4 regions of the Streptomyces sp. NPDC048389 genome follow, and region 1 is predicted to be linked to each of the others. Evidence: riboswitches for the same ligand, from Rfam matches in the RefSeq annotation. Region 1 holds a riboswitch; each other region holds the start of a gene.
The links. Region 1 has a riboswitch for cyclic di-AMP ahead of AB0903_RS31990 (C40 family peptidase). Riboswitches for the same ligand answer to the same signal wherever they lie in the genome.

Region 1 (4,979 bases):
TCGGAGGTCGCCAGTACGGCGAGCGCTTCTTCACGGGTCGGCAGCTCGCGCCGCAGCCCCTTCTCCACCAGCGTGTTCAGCAGGTCCATGGCGCAGATCCTCGCGCACGGCACAGGCCCGGGCCAAGGAGGAAGTCCACAACAGCGCTGTTTGGAGGTGTGTGCATGGCCACACCCGGCACCTGCTCCAGGCGGGCTAGGGTCTGTCCGCTGCCTACAAAAGGATCGGACCACCATGCCGCAGGATCCTTTCGACTGGATCGACGACGAGTCCCGCCGCCGCGAGCACGCGGGTCTGGTCCGCAGGCTGCGGCCGCGTGCCGCCGACAGCGACCTGCTGGATCTCGCGAGCAACGACTATCTGGGGCTCACCCGGCACCCGGAGGTCACCGAAGGCGCCGTGCGGGCCGCCCGCCGGTGGGGCGCGGGGGCCACCGGTTCCCGTCTCGTCACCGGCAGCACCGAGCTCCATGCCGAACTGGAGGGCGAGCTCGCCGACTTCTGCGGTTTCGAGGCGGCCCTCGTGCTTTCCTCCGGGTACGCGGCCAATCTCGCCGCGGTCACCGCGCTCAGCGGCCGTGACGCGCTCGTCGTCTCCGACGCGGGCAACCACGCCTCCATCGTCGACGGCTGCCGGCTGTCCCGGGCGGAGACGGCCGTCGTTCCGCACGCCGACGTGGAGGCCGTACGCAAGGCGTTCGACGCGCACCCCGGCCGTCGGTCCCTCGCCGTCACCGACTCGGTCTTCTCCGTCGACGGCGACGCCGCGCCGCTGCCGGGTCTCGCCGACGCCTGCCGTGAGCACGGCGCGGCGCTCGTCGTCGACGACGCGCACGGGCTCGGTGTCCTCGGTGCCGGCGGCCGCGGCGCCCTCGACGCCGCCGGGCTGGCCGGTGCGGCGGGCACCGTCGCCACGCTGACGCTGTCCAAGTCCCTGGGCAGTCAGGGCGGGGCGGTCCTCGGCCCCGCCCGCGTCATCGACCACCTCGTCAACACCGCGCGGACGTTCATCTTCGACACCGGTCTGGCGCCCGCCGCGGCCGGTGCCGCGCTCGCGAGCCTGCGGGTGCTGCGGCGTGAACCCCGGCTCGCGGACCGGGCGCGCGAGGTGGCGGCGACACTGCACCGCCGGCTGACCGACGCCGGGCTCACGGCGGCCCCGCCGGACGCCGCGGTGGTCTCCGTTCAGGCGCCGTCACCTGAGGCGGCGCTGAGCTGGGCGGCGGACTGCCGGGCGGCCGGGCTCGTGGTCGGGTGCTTCCGTCCGCCGTCCGTGCCCGACGGGATCTCCCGGATCCGCCTCACCGCCCGGGCCGATCTCGCCGAGAGGCAGATCGACGCGGCGCTCTCCACGATCATCGGGACCGCCCCCGGCCGCTGACCCCGACGCCGCCAGAACCGCTGCCGGTACCGGTTCCGGCCCCGCCGGTACGTTCCCGGACCCGCCGGGACTCTCGGCCCTGCCCGGCTCGGACTCTCGGCCCCGCCCGGATCCTCGCCCCTGCCCGGACCGTCGCTCTTGCGCCGCCCTGCCCTGCCCCTGCCCTGCCAGGCTCGGGACCCTTGCCCTGCCGGAGCCCTCTGCCCGGACCTCAAATACGTTCTGCCGTAGCAGAGTTCACCGCTTCGAGCGACAGATATGTACGGATCTTGGAGGATCCCTGCTTCTCAAGCACGATAAGTGGCAGTCTGACGCGAAACCGTAATCCGTGGCCGTTCCTGCGTTTCATCCGCTACGAGTCGGAGCCCGGCCGCGGTGGGAAAGGGACAGCGCCGCCATGGCAGATCATCAGGAAACATCCCTCACTCTGCCCAGCGAGCCGGCGTCGGTCTCCGCCGCGCGGAGACATGTCACGGACGCCGTGTGCGCGTGGGGGCTCGAGCCCGACGCCGAAGCCGTCGACACCGTCCGGCTGATCGTGTCCGAGCTCGCCACCAACGCCGTTCAGCACACCTTCGGCCAGTCGCCGACGTTCACCGTGGACGTGTGGCTGGAACGCGACGAGGAGTTGTGCATCGGAGTCACCGACAGCCATCCGCGGTGGCCGCAGCGGCTGCCCGCCGCCGTCCGCCAGGACAACGGCCGCGGCATGGTCATCATCCGCACCCTCACCGCCGAGTACGGCGGACGGATGTCCGTCACGCCCACCGCGGAGGGCGGCAAGACGGTCTGGATCGCGCTGCCCTGGTCCGTCCCCGTGCAGAGCTGACCGCACCGCGGCCAGGACGTGTGACGGCAGGCGACCGCCCCGTCGACGGCAGGCGACGCCGTCACCACGGGGCCGGCCCGGGACGGGCACCCCGCCCTTCGAGCGCGCCGCGTATCAGCGCCGCGGTGCTGCCGCGCACTCCGCTGCCGACGGGCGTCGACGTGTTGTCGGGCGCTGATCCGGTTCCCGACAGTGGCGCTGCCGGTCGACCGGCTCGGCCCGTGGCCGCCCAGGCCGTGTCCGGTGGTGCGCCGACCGTGCTCGGCGCCACGCTGCTCGTCCAGCCGACGGCATACCGACGGCGCGCCACCGCAAGGGAACTGCCGGGGCGTCAGCGCACCCGGCCGTACTTGACGCTCCGCGTCCAGATCTTGGCCAGCCGGACCACGTCGCCCGTCTTCGGGGAGTGCCAGATCCTCCCGTTGCCGGCGTAGATGCCCACGTGGTACACGGCACCGCCGGAATGGAAGAACACCAGGTCACCGCGTCGGCGGTCGGATGTGGAGACACGACGGGTCCGGTTGTACTGCTGCTGTGCCGTCCGGGGCAGTATTTTCCCGGCCTTCTTGTACGAGTAGAACGTCAGCCCGGAGCAGTCGAAGCTGTTCGGACCCGTGGCGCCGTAGCTGTACGGCGATCCCTGCTTCGACGCCGCCACCTTGAGCGCTTTGCTCGCGTGGCTGCTGATCGCGTGGGCCGGGGCGATGCCGCCCGGGGTGAGGAGTGTGCCCCCCACGGCGGCGATCGTCAGTGCCGATACGGCACCCGCACGGGAGAAGAGGAGCGGGAGATCAATCTGCGCAGTCATGCGCAACCCTTCGTCAGCCGCCTGTGAAGGATGACCTGTCGGGTTCGGACCGGCGAAGACGCCCGGCCGCCGCAGCGGCTTCACCCCAAGGCGTGCCCGGGGTCGCCGGTCACGCCGTACTGCTCGGGTCCTCCACTCCTGCCGATGCACTTCCGTCGACCAGACGTCCGGTGCGGCGGCAGGACTCAGCGTCCGCCCGGACCGCCCCGTCGAGGTGACGGGGGCTTGTCGTCCCACGGATCGTTACCCACTCATGTCCGATTTCCGAGCCGAAACGGCTTTTGTGAACCTGATCACGACTGGCCCTTTCGGGTGGACAGGCCCGTCGAGCCCCGTGTCCCATGACCCGGAGGCATGGCCGTACCAGCGAAGAAGCAGTCGATTGCGCCAGATCGGTGGTCACGCCGCGCAAGTCCTGTGACACGCGACGACTTCGGCGAAGCTCCACCGAACGAGGGACGAACACCGTTACCCCGTCGGCGGTTGACAGCAGCGGAGTGATCGTCAACTCGTCGAAACCGGCGGCATGGTCACCCGTTTCGCCCTGCGTTCGCCGTCGAGCACGCGCAGCGCTTCGGTGAGCGTGTGCGTGTACGCCTCGTTCTCACCCCCTATGTGCTTGAGCGTCAGGGCTTCCTTGAGTGCGGTTGCCCGCCCGACCAGGGCCTGCGTGGCGCGCAGAGCCGCGCGACGACGGCGCCGTATACGAGTCGGTCCTTGATCGCGGCCCTGGCGGCGGCCTCCTCCTCGTCGCGCTGGACGTCGAAGGCGTCGCCGTGTTCTTCGAATCGCTGCTCGAGCCGACCGGTGACCGCGGTGGGAGCCGCGGCACGGATGAGGCCGCGGTGGGACCCGCGACACGGATGGGCGGGCCGCGCGGCGCGGTCCGGGTGGCCGGACGGTCGAAGCCCCCGGGGCCGGCTCCACCGCGACCGGGCCCGGCACGATCACCGCGATCAGGTGGCGGTGGGGGCAGCGGTCACGAGAGGCCCGTGGATCCGCGAACCCTGGATCCGCGAATCGGAGATCCGCGAACCGGAGATCCGCGAACCGGAGATCCGCGAACCGGATGTGCGGGAACGGGACGTGGGGGAGCCCGGTGCGGGGAAACCAAGATCAGTTAACGCATCGGAAAAGTGCCGGAAAAAACCGCGCCGTAAGGTTCAACGCCTGGTCGTGGAACACCCGCGCACGAGTCAACAGAGCGTTGAGGCGCGCTACGGTCATCACGGTCGGCGATCACGAGCCGGACGACATTGAGGTGGACGCGTGCAACTCTCCCCGCACGAGCAGGAACGGCTTCTCATCCATGTGGCCGCCGACGTGGCGCAGAAGCGCAAGGCGCGCGGTGTGCGACTGAACCATCCGGAAGCCGTCGCCCTCATCACCGTGCACATCCTCGAAGGCGCCCGCGACGGCCGCAGCGTCAGCGAACTCATGGCCTCCGGACGCAAGGTGCTCACCCGCGACGACGTCATGGAGGGCATCGCCGAAATGATCCATGACGTCCAGGTGGAGGCCACATTCCCCGACGGGACCAAGCTCGTGACCGTCCACGACCCGATCCTCTGAGGGGCGTGGCGCTCATGATTCCCGGAGAGATCCTCTGCGGTGACGGCCCGGTGGTGCTCAACGAGGGCCGCGAGACCACCCGCCTCACCGTCGTCAACGCCGCCGACCGCCCGGTTCAGGTCGGCTCCCACTACCACTTCGCCGAGGCCAACCCCGGCCTCGAGTTCGATCGCGCCGCCGCGCGCGGCAAGCGGCTGAACGTCGCCGCCGGCACCGCCGTCCGCTTCGAGCCCGGCATCCCCGTCGATGTGGAACTCGTACCGCTCGCCGGCCGCCGGATCGTGGCCGGGCTGCGTGGAGAGACCGGAGGGCACCTCGATGGCTGAACTGCACCGCGCCGTGTACGCCGACCTGTTCGGCCCCACCACCGGCGACCGCATCCGCCTCGCC
Region 2 (4,979 bases), on a different contig from region 1:
GCGGCCGAATCGGCACAAACCACGCCTGGGAGGGTGTGTGTCGCGCCCACCCAGACGTGGCCCTGCAGCCCTCAGTGCGGCATTCAGGCGTCTTCGAAGTAGACGTCGAGAACCGCGTCCAGCTCCTCGGTCCACTCCTTGAGGCGCCCCCTGGCCGGCGCCTCGACGTCCGCGTTGAACCAGCGGTTGGCCGCCACATGGACGGTGACGGCGAACCGGCGCCCGAAGCGGGCCGGCTTCACCTCGACCGCCCCGATCTCGTCCCACGCGAATTCCGCCTCCTGGTCGTCCAGGGTGAAGCGGATACCGGACCGGTCGGCGGCGATCGACCCACGGCGGTCACTGACCTCGAAGGCGGGGCCGTCCGCCGCCTCCCTCGACGCTGCCTCCTTCGACGCCGCTTCCTTCGACGCTTCTTCCTGCGCGTCCGAATCGCTGCGGGTGTCGGCGTCGGCGCCCGTGGTGGTGTCCGACTCGGCGGCGCCGGCTGCCGCCGGCTCCGGCTTCTTGCCCTCCGGCTCGGCGGCGGACCTCTTGCCGGCCTCCTCGTTCCCCTCCTTCACTGCAGGCGGGGGCCCGGTCAGGCCCGGCACGAACGCCGGGTCCGTCCCCACGGCGATGTCGATCTTCGGCTTCGGATCTATCTGCTGCTCCACGGCGGGCAGTATGGACGACGAAGCCGTACGAGACCAATGCGTCCGCCGGACCCCGCGCCGGAACTCGTGGTCGGGCGCCCGATCCCCGCCGTCCGGCCGGGTGATCGTCGCAGCCTCCGGCCATGACTGCGGACACCGGGTGTCCGACGCCCACACGGAAATCCACGCCGCCGCGGGGCGACCTTCTCGCGGGCTTCGCCCGGGTGTGAGCGTTCATCGGCCGGTCCCGGTACGGCCTGGCACCGGTCGGCGTCGGCGCGGTCGGTGCCGTACCGGCCGGCGGGGCCGTGGCCGTGGCGCTCCGCGGGGCGACGGGGCCGGACGGCGCGCGGTGCGGCCGCCGAAGCGGTGCAACCGGCTGGTGGCGCCGGCCGACGCGCTCAGGACCGTCGCGCCGCCGGCAGTGCGGTCGCCGTGGCCGGACGGCCGACGAGACCGTGCATGCGATGGTGCGGTGTGGGGGCCGCCGTCGCGCCGCGGCTCTCCTCGTTCCATGTGTTCGAACGGCCGGACACGGCAAAGCCGGTGCCCGGGGCGCGTGGGGCGCGCCCCGGGCACCGGCCCGGTGAACCGAGGGCGACGGATCAGCCGTCGCGCAGGTTCTGTCTAGTAAGGGCCGTTCACGTTGTCGATCGAGCCGTACCGGTCGGCGGCGTAGTTGCACGCGGCGGTGATGTTGGCGACCGGGTCGTACAGGTCGTAGGACGTGCCGGGGACGTGGTAAGCGTCGAAGGTCGGCTGGATGACCTGCAGCAGGCCCTTCGAAGGCGTGCCGTTGATGGCGTTGATGTCCCAGTTGTTGATCGCCATCGGGTTGCCGGAGGACTCCCGCATGATGTTGCGGTGAATTCCCTCGTAGCTTCCGGGAATTCCGTGCTGGGCCATGATGTCCAGCGATTCCTTGATCCAGCCGTCGAGGTTGTCGGCGTAGGCCGGCTTCGCGGCGACCTTCTCCGTCTTCACCGCAGTGGCCTTGGCCACCGGCGCGCTCTTCCGCTCCGAGCGGTCCGCACGGTCGGTCTCGGCGGCACGGTCGGCCTTCTTGGGCGCGGCCTTCGCCTCTGCCTCGGAGGCGGCGCCGATCGTCAGCTCGAGGCCCGGGTGAATCAGCGACGGGTTGTCGCCGACAGCCTTCCGGTTGTCCTTGTAGAGCTGCTTCCAGCCGCCGTCGAGGGAATGCGCGGCGGCGATCTTGGAAAGGGAGTCGCCGGCGACCACGGAATAGACGACGGGGTCGGACTTCTCGGCGGCGGCCGGAGCGGTCACGGCGGCCGGCTGTGCCGCGGGAGCGGCCTGAGCAGCGGTGGCGCCGATGAGCGGCAGGGCCAGGGCCGCGCCGCCCGTGCTCACGGCGATGATTCCGCGGGTCAGCGAACGGGCCCTGGTACGACGGTGCTTACCCTCTGTGGGCATGGTGAATTCCTCTCCGTCGCCTGCGAGGTGAGCTGTCGGGTTCGGGCTGGAGATGCCCGGCCGCACGGGAATGCGACTTCACCCCGAGCCGTTCCGTATTCCGGATCGGCGGCTTACCTGGTTCCCCCGCTCCTGCCGTACGTGAGTCGTTGCGGTCTGGTTTCCGGACGGCGGCAGGATTCGGCGGTCCACCCGGATTGACGGTGACCGTAAGCGAGAGCGTCCCGGCGAAACAAGTGCCGAATTGTGGATCACAATCCGAAAGGCGGTTCCGCAGGGGTGATTTCCTATTGTCATTACCGCGTCAAGAAACTCAAACCCCCTTTCGCCCAAGGGGAGTGGGGGGTCGAGTGACATTGCCGTTGCTCAGCGCCAGGTGACTGACATCACGGGCCGGTCGCGCAACCGCGGGCCCCGCCCGACCGTCTCCCCTGCGCCAACTCGCAACAATCGCCCGGAATTCACCTTCAGTACAGTTCGGCCAAATTATTCATAACGGACATTTACACCAAAGCACCGCGAGGCTCCCGGCGCAGGCCGGGGAACCCCGCGGTGCCGGCCGCGGTCCGTCTCAGCCGACGGTGCAGCCCTCGCCCCCCAAGGTGAAGGCGTCGGGGCTGTCGTTCTCACCCGACCAGTCCCCCGTGAAGCCGAAGCCCACGGAAGCACCGGCGGCCACCGTGCCGTTCCAGGAGACGTTGCCGACCGTCACCTCGGCCCCGGTCTGCCGGTGGGTGGCGTTCCACATCCGTCCGGCCTTCTGCCCGTCGGGGAAGGTCCAGCGCAGCTCCCAGCCGTCCAGAGCCGCGTCACCCGTGTTGGTGAGCGTCACATCGGCCTGGAAGCCGCCCGACCACTCGTTCGTGATGGTGTACGTCACCCTGCAGCCGGTGCCCGCGGGCGGCTCCTCCGGGCCGGGGCCCGGACCCGGGCCCGGGTTGCCGCCACCGTCCCCGTCCGACGACTCGCCGTAGATGATGCCGCGCCCGTTGGTGGCCACGTACACCCGGCCGAAGACCCGTGGGTCGCCCGTGATCGCCGCCCCGGTCCAGCCCCACTGGTGTGCGTCGTCATTGATCCGCGTCCAGCTCGCCCCCGCGTCCGTGGAGCGGAAGATGCCGCGGACACCGCCGATCTTCGCACTGGCGAAGAGCGTCTGGTACGAGGCGCCGGCCGCCGCCCTGCCGAAGCCGACGGCATCCGCCTCGTCCACGCCGGAGACCTTCACGAAGGTCGCTCCGGAGTCCGTGGAGTGCCACATCCCGTACGTCCCGTCCGCCGTGCCGCCCGCGAGCCAGACGTCTCCCTCCACACCGGGAACCGCCTTGAAGCGGACATTTCCCTCTTCCGGGAGTCCGGACGCCCCGGCGGTGAAGGTGGCGCCGCCGTCGGCCGACACATAGAACGTGCCGGCCTTGAAGCCGTAGAACTTCTTCGGGTTCTCGCGGTCGGACTCGACGATCGCCCCTGCCGGGATGCCGCTGGATGCCGTCCACGAGCTGCCGAAGCCGGTGGTGCGGTGCACACCGGCGCCGTCCGGGCTCCAGACGAAGCCGCTGCCGTCCGACGCGGCGGCAACCGTGCCGCCGCCCCTCACCCCCGCGGGCTGCGACCCCTGGAACCAGTTGGCGCCGTTGTCCGTGGAGAAGGCGATGTGCGGGGCGGCGTCGGCGTTGCCGACCCGTACGACGGTGTCGGGAGCGGCCTCCGCGAAGTCCAGACCGGTGGTCGCCGACATGGTCGGCCGGGTGAACATCCTCTCGGGCACGGCGTCGAGGTCGGTATGGCGGAAGCCGCCGATGTCGAGAAGCCCGCTGAGCAGGGGCGCCCCCGACGGCGGGCTGACGAGGTCGGCGAGGCCGGCGGCGCGCAGGTGGGCCAGGATGTCAGCGGCAGACGGCACTGGTAGACAAGCGGACAGGTGTCCTCGGCGCGTTCTCTGATTTTCGTCACACATTTCCAACGGCCGCCGGGGGCACCCCGGTTACGCTCGCGTCGCACAGTTCCGGGCGGCAGTGTCCCCGGTCATAGGCGGGTGGTGAGCCAGCCGTCGGGCAGTTTCCGCAGCCAGCCGCGATCGGCGAGTCTGACCAGCCTCCCGCGCAGTGGCTCCAGCTTGGCCCGCACGCTGACGTCCACCCCGAGCGCGTCGCCGACCTGCCGGGTCATGACCGGTCCGGCGACCTGCCGCACGATGGCGAGGATGCGCTGGTAGTCCGGCGGGAGTGTGGTCTCCTCCACCTCTGACGTGCGGTGCGGGATCAGCGTCACCGCCCGTCCGCCCACGTGCCCGGGCGTCGGTGCGGCCGAGGCACGTTCGCCGGCGATCTGTTCGCTCACCCGTTCAAGGACCCGTTCGGCGACGGCGATTTCGTCGCGCTCGGCCCGCACCCGCGTTAACTGCTTGGCCAGATGTTCTTCGAGTTCGTCCAGTTCCGCGCGCCGCGCGGTGATGCGTTCCAGCACCTCGGGACCCATGCATCGGATCGTAGAAGGCCGCCCGGCCCCGGTGAGCGGGAACCAGGGAACCGATCGGCTCCGTCAGACGATCTGCTCCCGCAGGCTGCTGCCCACGACCAGCCCGAGCACCCCGACGGGCCGGCTGGGCAGCGCCGTCCCCGTCGAGGCGGACTCGGATCAGAAGCTGGCCACAGCCTCCTGCTCACTGTCGAAGACCTCAAAGACCGAGATCAGCTGGGTAGCCTGCAGGGTGTCATTGACCGTCGGGGGCAGGTTGACCAGCTTGAGCCTCCCGCCGCGGTTGGTGATGGTCGTGTAGCCCGAGACAAGCTCGCCGATCCCGGAGCTGTCGACCATGCTGACACCCTCCAGGTTGAGCAGGATGTTCGTCGCGCCGCCCTCCAGGGCCTCAGCGATGGCCTCACGGAGCCTGATATCCCCGACACCGAT
Region 3 (4,979 bases), on a different contig from region 1:
GCGGTTGTCGACGTCCGCCTCCACCATCGAGACCACGAACGGGCCGCCCGGAACCAGCAGGTGGCAGATGGTCCGCAGGGCCACGGGGATCTCGGCGCGCGGGAGCATGAGGAGGGAGAAGAAGGCGGCGGCTCCGTCGAAGCGGCCCAGGTCGACCCGGCCGCCGGGGTGGAGGTCGGCGAGGTCGAGATGGTGGAACGTCGCTTCGGGGACCTTCTCCCTGGCCAGGTCCACCATGCCGCTCGACAGGTCGACGCCCACCACCTCGTGCCCGGCGTCGACCAGTTGGCGTGCGGTCGGTACGCCCGTACCGCACCCGAGGTCCAGTACCCGTGATCCGGAGGGCAGCGAGCGGATCAGCCATTCGCCGGCGGCGAGCTGTCCCTCTTTGTGCGGGAACGCCTCGTCGTAGCGGTCGCCGATGGCGTCGAAGGCCGCGGCCTGCTCCCCGCGTTCACCCGGCAGGCTCTCGTAGTCGGCGTCGTCCCCTGTGGTCACGAACGTACCTTTCTCGAGGTCATCCCGAAGCCCCCATCATCCCGTCCGGGGCTGCCGGTGTCAGGGGTCCCGGTCGTCGGGCGGCCAGGAGCACGGCCCCGAGCGGGGCGGGGCGGGGCGAGGGGTGACGGGCTCACGGCCTCCGGCCGGGGCGGGAGTGACGGCGGGCGGCCTCACGCGTTCGGGGCGGGAGTGACGGCGGGCGGCCTCACGCGTCCGGGGCGGGAGTGACGGCGGGCGGTCGCCTCACGCGTCCTGGGCGGCGGGCGGCCTCACGCGTCCGGGACGGTGAGGTCCAGGCGGTCGAGCCGCTCCGGGTCGGTCAGGATGTTGATCTCCGCGATCCTTCCGCCGGTGACCGTGAACGCCATGACCGCCAAGGGCTGTCCGCCCGCCATCTCGACGACTCCGGCCGCCCCGTTGACCAGGGCCGGACGGGCCACCTCCGCGAGGTGCGCGTAGGTGATCGCCTGGGCGGCGACGGCCGCCGCGCCTCGTACGACCGAACCGGGACGCAGCGTCCCGCTGTCGGAACGGGCGACGACGTCCGGGGCGAGCACCGTGACGAGCGCCTCGAAGTCACCGCCGCGCGCCGCCGTGAGAAAGGCGTCGACGACGACCCGTTGACGGTCGAGGTCGGGGTCCGGTACGGGGGCGGAGCCCCGGACGCGGCGCCGGGCACGACTGGCCAGCTGACGGGTGGCGGCCGGAGTGCGGCCGACGACGGGGGCGATCTCGTCGAAGGGCACCCCGAACATGTCGTGTAGTACGAACGCCAGCCGCTCGGCGGGCGCCAGCGTCTCCAGCACGACGAGGAGCGCGAGCCCGACCGAGTCGGCGAGCAGCGCCCGGTGTTCCGGATCCACGGTGCCCGCGCTGCTCACGATCGGTTCCGGCAGGTGCACGTCCATCGGCTCCTCGCGCCGGGACGTACGCGAGCGCAGCATGTCCAGGCAGACCCGGCCCACCACGGTCGTCAGCCAGCCGCCCAGGTTGTTGATCCCGTCGGAGTCGCTACGGCTGAGCCGGAGCCACGCCTCCTGGACGGCGTCGTCCGCCTCGCTCAGTGAACCGAGCATCCGGTAGGCGACCGCGCGCAGTTGTGTACGGTGCGCCTCGAACCGCTCGGCCAGGAAGTCGTGGTCGTCCATCGTCGTTCCGTCCCCTCGTCGTGCACTGATCATCCGGTTGTCCGTATGTCTGACGAACGGAGGAGGGGTGATGTGACGGCGTCGGGGCGGCTGCGCGGAAAAGGTGGAGTTGATCTTGCTCGGGATGCCGTAAGGTTGTGTTCACCGACGCGGGGTGGAGCAGCTCGGTAGCTCGCTGGGCTCATAACCCAGAGGTCGCAGGTTCAAATCCTGTCCCCGCTACTGATGACACCGGCCCGGTGGTCGATCTCCACGATCGCCCACCGGGCCGGTGGCTTTTCCAGGCTGCCGGCTTTGCTCCCGGTGACTGTCCCGACCGTCTCGGCATTCGCCCGGCCGGGCGACGGGAAGTAATTGTGCGGCGCGTCGACGCTCAGCCTGAGGAGGGCGCGGTACTGTCCGCAGCCGTCAGCGGACCCGGCAGGAGACCATCTTTGGGACAGCAGCGGCGTGATCAGGGCGGCGTGCGGCGGGCACCGTGGTCCGTCCGGGCCCTGCCCTTGGCGATGATCGTCGCAGGCGTGGTCTTCGACCTGCTGACGCCTCCTCGTTTCACCGCGGTGCCGCTCTTCGCGGCCGCGCCGCTCCTCGCCGCCCCCCTCTTCCCGTTCGTGATGACCTTGCTCATGGGCGTCGCCGCCCTCATGGGCGTGAGCGGCATGCATGTGGCGAACGGGACCACTGCGCAGATCACCGCCCTCACCGAGACCACCACCGTGCTCACCGTGGCGGCCCTCGCGCTGCTCATCAACAGGGTCGTGCAACGCAGCGGCGAACAGCTGGCCTCGGCCCGGGTGATCGCGGAGACCGCGCAGCGCGCCGTGCTGCCCGCGCCGGCAGACCGGATCGGCGGTCTGCACATCGCCGCCCGGTACGAGGCGGCGCAGGAGGGCGCGTTCATCGGCGGTGACCTCTTCGCTGTGCAGGACACCCCGTACGGCGTGCGTCTCATCGTGGGCGACGTCCGTGGCAAGGGGCTGGGGGCGGTGGGGACCGTGGCGGTCATCATCGGTGCGTTCCGTGAGGCCGCGGAGCAGGAGCGCTCGCTCGAGGGCGTGGGGCAGCGGCTGGAGCGTGCCCTCAAGCGGGAGGGCACTCGGCGGGAGGGCCTGGACGCGGTGGAGGGTTTCACCACTGCCGTGCTGGGCGAGATTCCCCGCGGCGGTGCGATGGTGCGGCTGGTGAACCGGGGGCATCCGGAGCCGCTGCTGCTGCACGCCGACGGTGCGCTGGACGTTCTGCGGCCGCGGCAGGCGGCGCTGCCGCTCGGCATGGGTCTGGGGGAGTGGCCGGACCGGGCGGAGGAGTTCCCGCTGCCCGACGGGGCGACACTTCTGCTCTACACGGACGGCGTCACGGAGGCGCGTGACGACCGCGGTGTCTTCTACGACCCGGTCGAACGGCTCGCCGGGCGGCTCTTCCCGGGGCCCGGGGAGCTGCTGGACGCGCTCGTCGACGACGTACGCCGGTACACCGGCGGCGGGTCGAACGACGACATGGCGCTGCTGGCCGTCGGCCGGCCGGCGCGGGGGCAGCCGGAGCGGCGCAGGACGGTGCCGGTGGTTCCCCATGAGACGTGACAGGAGACGTGAGCAGGGAGCGGAAGCGGATGGCGCCGCCGGGCACGCCGGCCGACGGGGCGGCGCAGCCGGTCCACCGCCCCCGTCCTCACGGCCTGTGATCGAGGGACACCCCTCCGCATAACATTTGATACAACGTCAGAAAAAGGTCCGGTCCTGACGTTTGATCAAGTCGCCCCGTTGCGGGGGTGTCTGTCCGATTAAGTCCCCGTCCGAATCGTTAATGATCAACCGGAACGGCTTGGAATCCGACCCCGCCGTCTATTAACGTTCGATAACGCAGCGCGGTCGTCCCAGCCGTCGTCAGAGGCGGCACCGTGCGCACGCGCCGAATCCCGCAAGGGAGCCGGGGAACCACCAATTGGGGTGAATCGGGCACCTCTTGCCGTGCAGTTCGCGGTCGAGGCGCCCGTAGGAGACCTTCCTGCTCCGAACCCGTCAGCTAACCCGGTAGGCGAGAAGGAAGGAAGGAGTACGCCTTCGTGGCGTCCAACATGCCTGCCCCAGAAACCCGCTTCGCGTCCGAACACGCCGGTGGCGACGCGCCCGAGCGGACCTGGGAGGAATGGAATCCCACCGAGGAGTCCATCCGCCCCGTGCGCGGCCGGCACCGTGTCATCAAGCAGCGCGGCGGACTCGCCCGCAGCTCCACGGTGCTCGGCGTCGGTGTGATCGCCGCGGTCGGCGCCGGTGGCATAGCCACCGCGCAGGACAAGCCGGCGGTTTCCATCTCCCTTCCCGACGCCATCACGGACAACCTTCCCGATGCCAAGTCCCTTCCGGGCGTCGGCTCGTTGGTCTCGGGCGACTCCGACGCCGCGGGCGAGGTCAACACCGCCCCGCTGACCGCCGCCGCGGCGCCCGTGGCCGACGGTGGCGACAGCTCCGCGCAGTCGACGGGCGCCGGCGAGGCACTGCGCGCCCGCATCCTCCAGCAGGCCGAGCAGCAGCAGGCCGCGGCGGACGCGGAGGCCAAGGCCGCGGCGGAGAAGCTCGCCGCGGAACAGGCCGCGGCCGCGGCCGCGAAGCAGCAGAGCGAGGCGGAGGCCAAGGCCGCCGAGGAGAAGCGCAAGGCGGAGGAGGCGGCCAGGGCCAAGGCGGAGGCCGAGCGTCTCGCCGAGCTCGCGAAGAGCTTCTCCCTGCCCACCTCCTCGTACACGATCACCTCCACCTACGGCGAGTCCGGCTCCCTCTGGTCCTCCGGCCAGCACACCGGCCTGGACTTCGCCGCCCCGACCGGCACCCCGGTCAAGGCCGTCCACGGCGGTACGGTCAAGTCCGCGGGTTGGTCCGGCTCCTACGGCTACCGCATCGTCCTCGAACTGGACGACGGCACCGAGGTCCTGTACGCCCACCTGTCGTCGATGACGGCGAGCGCGGGCCAGACGGTCACCACCGGCGAGACGATCGGTCGCGTCGGCGCCACCGGCAACGTCACCGGGCCTCACCTGCACCTGGAGGTGCACACCCCGGGCGGCTCCGGCATCGACCCGATGTCCTGGCTGCGCAGCAAGGGCCTCACGGTCTGATCCCTGCCCGGTACGGGGGCGCCGCATGCTCACCCCATGCGCTGCTTCGTGCCGGGCACATCCATGTCTCCTCCCGCCCCCGCCGCACACCCGCCCCGACGCCAGGGCATCCCGCCGTGCGCGGGTCATGGACATCCCGCCGTCTCGACGGGGGACCGGCGCGGGTCAGGAGCGGTACGGGTTGTAGCCGCCGTAGTCGCGGTACGGAGGCGGCGCCGGTG
Region 4 (4,979 bases), on a different contig from region 1:
CGCCCGGCAGGCGCTCGCCGACCAGCGGCTGTCGAAGAACCCGGCGCATCACGCCGAGCCGGCGCACGCGAAGGGGAAGACGGGCATCCCCGGCGAACGCAAGGCGGAGCTGATGACGCATCTGCTGAACATCGACCCGCCGGACCACACCAGGCTGCGCCGCCTCGTCTCCAAGGCGTTCACCCCGCGGCGGGTGGCGGAGTTCGCGCCGCGGGTTCAGGAGCTGACGGACCGGCTCATCGACGACATCTTCGAAAAACAGCACAGCGCGGACAAGGGGGAGGCGGACCTCATCCACGAGTTCGCGTTCCCGCTGCCCATCTACGCCATCTGCGACATGCTCGGCGTCCCGCGCGAGGACCAGGACGACTTCCGTGACTGGGCCGGGATGATGATCCGCCACGGCGGCGGCCCGCGCGGCGGAGTGGCCCGTTCGGTGAAGAAGATGCGCGGTTACCTGGCCGAACTGATCCACCGCAAGCGGCGGGAGCCGGGGGACGACCTCATCTCGGGGCTCATCAGGGCGTCCGACCACGGCGAGCACCTCACCGAGAACGAGGCCGCCGCGATGGCCTTCATCCTCCTCTTCGCGGGCTTCGAGACCACCGTCAACCTCATCGGCAACGGTGTCTACGCGCTGCTGCGCCACCCCGGGCAGCGTGAGCGCCTCCAGGCGTCGCTGGCGGCCGGGGAGAGCGGCCTGTTGGCGACCGGGGTGGAGGAACTGCTGCGCTACGACGGGCCGGTGGAGCTCGCGACCTGGCGGTTCGCCACCGAGCCGCTGACACTCGGCGGGCAGCGGATCGCGGCGGGCGACCCCGTACTCGTCGTCCTCGCGGCCGCCGACCGCGACCCGGAACGCTTCGACGCCCCCGACACGCTCGACCTGTCACGGACCGACAACCAGCATCTGGGGTACGGCCACGGCATCCACTACTGCCTCGGCGCCCCGCTCGCCCGGCTCGAGGGGCAGACCGCACTGGCCACTCTGCTCCGCAGAATGCCGGACTTGCGGCTTGCGGGAGATCCGGACGATTTGCGCTGGCGTGGGGGGCTCATCATGCGTGGATTGCGCACTCTGCCCGTTGAGTTCACAGTTCAAACAAGCTGACGCCACATCAACTCTGTGACTTTCACGTGATCTCCGCTGCATCGACTTGTGACTTACGTTCGAATGCGGCTACGTTCACCGTCATTCGGCAGGCGTCAGCAGGCCGCAAGAACCACCGTCGTCACGCGAAAGGCAACCGCATGCTCTCCGGGAACGGACGACACCGCCGACCCCGCCAGGCTCCGGCCCTCATCGTCGCGGCAGGGGTGACCGGTTCGGCCATCGCCATCCCGCTGCTCGGTGCGGGCTCGGCCTCCGCGGCGGAGGCGAGCACCTGGGACCGCGTCGCGGAGTGCGAGAGCGGCGGGGCCTGGAGCGCCGACTTCGACAACGGCTTCTACGGCGGGTTGCAGTTCTCGCAGGAGACCTGGGACACCTACGGCGGCACGGTGTACGCGCCGAGCGCCGACCTCGCGAGCCGCTCGCAGCAGATAGCGGTCGCGGAGAAGGTGCTCGCCGCCGAGGGGCCCGACGCCTGGCCCGCCTGCGGTCCGCTCGCCGGACTGAAGGACGACGGCGCGGACACCGGCGTCGACCCGGGCATCCTCCCGCTGCCGCGGCAGAGCGAAGCGCCGGCCGGTGAGCCGTCGTCGGACGCCTCCGACCCCCTCGGCGTTCTCGACCCGGCCGACCCTGAAGCCGGCCTGCCCGCCGGGGGCTCGTCGGACGCCTCGGGCTCCGCGGAGGACTCCGGCGCACCGGACGCCGGTGACGCCGCTGCGCCGTCCGGTGACGCGGCCGGCCGGCCGGCCCCCAAGGGCGACGACACCGGGGCGGCGCCGGCGGACGGTGCCACCGAGCCGACCCCGTCCGAAGAGGCTGTGACCGGCGCCGGCAAGCACCGCGGTGCGTCCGCCGGCGACGAGGCGGGCGCGGGCGAGCCGGGCGAGATCCGCGAAGGCGGCCGCCATGCCTCGCGGGGTGACGCCTCCGGCCGGAAGGGGGACGTCGCGGCAACCGGCCCCGGCGCGTACACCGTTCGGCCCGGCGACAACCTGTGTGACATCGCCGCCGCGCAGGAGGTGCCCGGCGGGTGGCCCGCCCTCTATGAGGCGAACGAGGAGACCGTCGGTTCGGACCCGGACCTCATCCTTCCCGGTCAGACGCTCGATCTGGGCCTGGAGCGGCGCTAGTTCAGGCGGTGGTTCGTAGGCTTATGTCCGCTTCGTTCGAGTGAGACAAGGGTCTCTTTGCCCCAACTGGGGCACAACGTCCCGCGAATTCGGCCACTCCGCCCCCCACCTGCGAAAACGGACATCCATGGGTGGTCGGTTCGGGCGTTTTCTCCCCGATGTTCGACTTTGAACATCGGGGAGTCCTGTGTCTACGGTCTGAACTGCTCGCCACCGCGGGCACCGTCGACCGATACGCCGAATCCTGCCGTCGGTCGGGGGGAACAGTCGTCGCTCAGAGCGCCGAAGGCAGGAGCGGGGGACCCAAGGTAAGCGCCGGGACCGTCCGTCCGGATCGAGAGATCCGCGGACCGGAGCCGGCTGGGGGTGAAGCCCGCGCGTCCCACGGACGTGCGGCCGGGCAACTCACAGGCCCGAACCCGACAGCTCACCTCGTAGGCGTCGGTGAGGAGAAGTTCCATGCTGCGTTCTTCCGGCAAGGCCAAGCACCGTCGCCCGTCGAAGATCACCCGTCTCGTCGCGCTCGCCGGTGTCGCCGGCGCCGCCATCGCCGCCCCGGTTCTCGGCGCGACCTCCGCCTCCGCCGCCACCGCCTCCGAGTGGGACGCCGTCGCCCAGTGCGAGTCCGGCGGCAACTGGTCCATCAACACGGGCAACGGCTACTACGGCGGCCTGCAGTTCTCCGCCTCCACCTGGGCCGCGTACGGCGGCACCGCCTACGCCTCGACCGCCGACCAGGCGTCCAAGGCCCAGCAGATCGAGATAGCCGAGAAGGTCCTGGCCGGTCAGGGCAAGGGTGCCTGGCCGAGCTGCGGCGTCGGCCTGTCCGGCGCCTCCTACGACGGCGGCTCCGCCGACACCGAGCCCGCCCAGCCGTCTCGGGAGCGCGCCGAGGCCCCCACCACGCGCTCCGAGCGTGCCGAGGCCCCCGCCCCCGCGGAGAAGGCCGAGAAGCCTGCCGCCGCCGCGCCCGAGGCCAAGGGCTTCAAGAAGGGCGACGGCGAGTACAAGGTCGAGGCCGGCGACACCCTGAGCAAGATCGCCGAGGCCGAGAAGGTCAAGGGCGGCTGGGAGAAGCTGTTCGAGCTGAACAAGGACATCGTCGAGGACGCCGACGTGATCTACCCGGGTCAGCAGCTCCACCTGAGCTGACCCCCTCCCCCCGCGGTCCGGCGGTCGTGGGGGGCACCCGTCTCCGAACGGAATCCGAGCACCCCGGCCCGGCGCGCCTTCCCCCCGTACGCGCCGGGCCGGGGCTCGGTCCGTTCGGGGGCCGGCGCCCGGGACGCCGGTTACCCGCGGGTAGAAACCGCCCCGTTTGTCCGGTCCCAAGGGTCTTGATGCCCTTTTTCGTCCCAGGGGGCGGGCATGGGCCGGGCCTTTGCCGCCAGGGCGGTTAGGCTCTTGCCGCAAGGCCAAGCAGACCTCTGCACCTTTTCTCGCGTCACATCCCAGAAGGAGATGCTCGTGCCGTCCATCGACGTCGTCGTAGCCCGGGAAATCCTGGACTCCCGAGGCAACCCCACGGTCGAGGTCGAGGTTGGCCTCGACGACGGCAGCACGGGTCGTGCTGCAGTTCCGTCCGGCGCCTCCACCGGTGCGTTCGAAGCTCTCGAGCTCCGCGACGGTGACAAGAACCGCTACCAGGGCAAGGGCGTCGAGAAGGCCGTCCTCGCCGTCATCGAGCAGATCGGCCCGGAGCTCGTCGGCTACGACGCCACCGAGCAGCGCCTGATCGACCAGGCGATGTTCGACCTGGACGCCACCCCGGACAAGTCCTCCCTCGGCGCCAACGCCATTCTCGGCGTCTCCCTCGCCGTGGCGCACGCCGCCTCCGAGGCGTCCGACCTGCCGCTCTTCCGCTACCTGGGCGGCCCGAACGCGCACCTGCTGCCCGTTCCGATGATGAACATCCTGAACGGCGGCTCGCACGCCGACTCCAACGTGGACATCCAGGAGTTCATGATCGCGCCGATCGGCGCCGAGTCCTTCTCCGAGGCGCTGCGCTGGGGCACCGAGGTCTACCACACCCTCAAGAAGGTGCTGAAGCAGAAGGGCCTGTCCACCGGCCTCGGCGACGAGGGCGGCTTCGCGCCGAACCTCGACTCCAACCGCGCCGCCCTCGACCTCATCCTCGAGGCGATCAAGGAAGCCGGTTACGCCCCGGGCAAGGACATCGCGCTCGCGCTCGACGTCGCCGCGTCCGAGTTCTACAAGGACGGCTCGTACGAGTTCGAGGGCAAGTCCCGCTCGGCCGCCGAGATGACGGAGTACTACGAGGAGCTCGTCGCCTCCTACCCGCTGGTCTCCATCGAGGACCCGCTGTTCGAGGACGACTGGGACGGCTGGAAGGTCCTCACCGAGAAGCTGGGCAGCAAGGTCCAGATCGTCGGCGACGACCTCTTCGTCACCAACCCGGAGCGTCTGGCCCGCGGCATCGAGGAAGCCGCCGCCAACGCGCTGCTCGTCAAGGTCAACCAGATCGGCTCGCTGACCGAGACCCTCGACGCCGTCGAGCTCGCGCAGCGCAACGGGTTCAAGTGCATGATGTCCCACCGCTCCGGCGAGACCGAGGACGTCACCATCGCCGACCTGGCCGTCGCCACCAACTGCGGCCAGATCAAGACCGGCGCCCCGGCCCGCTCCGAGCGCGTCGCCAAGTACAACCAGCTGCTGCGCATCGAGGAGATCCTCGACGACGCGGCGGTGTACGCGGGCCGCAGCGCGTTCCCGCG

Region 2: another riboswitch for cyclic di-AMP. It lies ahead of AB0903_RS32145 (LysM peptidoglycan-binding domain-containing protein); the one in region 1 lies ahead of AB0903_RS31990 (C40 family peptidase).
Region 3: another riboswitch for cyclic di-AMP. It lies ahead of AB0903_RS20410 (M23 family metallopeptidase); the one in region 1 lies ahead of AB0903_RS31990 (C40 family peptidase).
Region 4: another riboswitch for cyclic di-AMP. It lies ahead of AB0903_RS08880 (transglycosylase family protein); the one in region 1 lies ahead of AB0903_RS31990 (C40 family peptidase).

What each region holds. Positions count from the first base shown of each region.
Region 1 is NZ_JBEZKP010000077.1:12,895-17,873, reverse strand. Features, by position in the region: gene bioB (biotin synthase BioB) at 1-89, opposite strand, end outside; gene AB0903_RS32000 (8-amino-7-oxononanoate synthase) at 235-1,380, shown strand; gene AB0903_RS31995 (ATP-binding protein) at 1,778-2,209, shown strand; gene AB0903_RS31990 (C40 family peptidase) at 2,541-3,017, opposite strand; cyclic di-AMP (ydaO/yuaA leader) riboswitch at 3,021-3,205, opposite strand; partial or broken gene AB0903_RS31985 (hypothetical protein) at 3,522-3,701, opposite strand; gene AB0903_RS31980 (urease subunit gamma) at 4,287-4,589, shown strand; gene AB0903_RS31975 (urease subunit beta) at 4,604-4,915, shown strand; gene AB0903_RS31970 (urease subunit alpha) at 4,908-4,979, shown strand, end outside.
Region 2 is NZ_JBEZKP010000078.1:18,071-23,049, forward strand. Features, by position in the region: gene AB0903_RS32140 (hypothetical protein) at 84-656, opposite strand; gene AB0903_RS32145 (LysM peptidoglycan-binding domain-containing protein) at 1,263-2,069, opposite strand; cyclic di-AMP (ydaO/yuaA leader) riboswitch at 2,074-2,231, opposite strand; partial or broken gene AB0903_RS32150 (cellulose-binding domain-containing protein) at 2,641-3,927, opposite strand; gene AB0903_RS32155 (hypothetical protein) at 4,095-4,547, opposite strand; gene AB0903_RS32160 (STAS domain-containing protein) at 4,707-4,979, opposite strand, start outside.
Region 3 is NZ_JBEZKP010000029.1:17,970-22,948, reverse strand. Features, by position in the region: gene AB0903_RS20430 (methyltransferase domain-containing protein) at 1-498, opposite strand, end outside; gene sigJ (RNA polymerase sigma factor SigJ) at 771-1,649, opposite strand; tRNA gene AB0903_RS20420 (tRNA-Met) at 1,798-1,871, shown strand; gene AB0903_RS20415 (PP2C family protein-serine/threonine phosphatase) at 2,084-3,229, shown strand; cyclic di-AMP (ydaO/yuaA leader) riboswitch at 3,546-3,701, shown strand; gene AB0903_RS20410 (M23 family metallopeptidase) at 3,712-4,758, shown strand; gene AB0903_RS20405 (PrsW family intramembrane metalloprotease) at 4,924-4,979, opposite strand, start outside.
Region 4 is NZ_JBEZKP010000008.1:123,071-128,049, forward strand. Features, by position in the region: gene AB0903_RS08870 (cytochrome P450) at 1-1,111, shown strand, start outside; gene AB0903_RS08875 (transglycosylase family protein) at 1,252-2,244, shown strand; cyclic di-AMP (ydaO/yuaA leader) riboswitch at 2,515-2,700, shown strand; gene AB0903_RS08880 (transglycosylase family protein) at 2,707-3,396, shown strand; gene eno (phosphopyruvate hydratase) at 3,706-4,979, shown strand, end outside.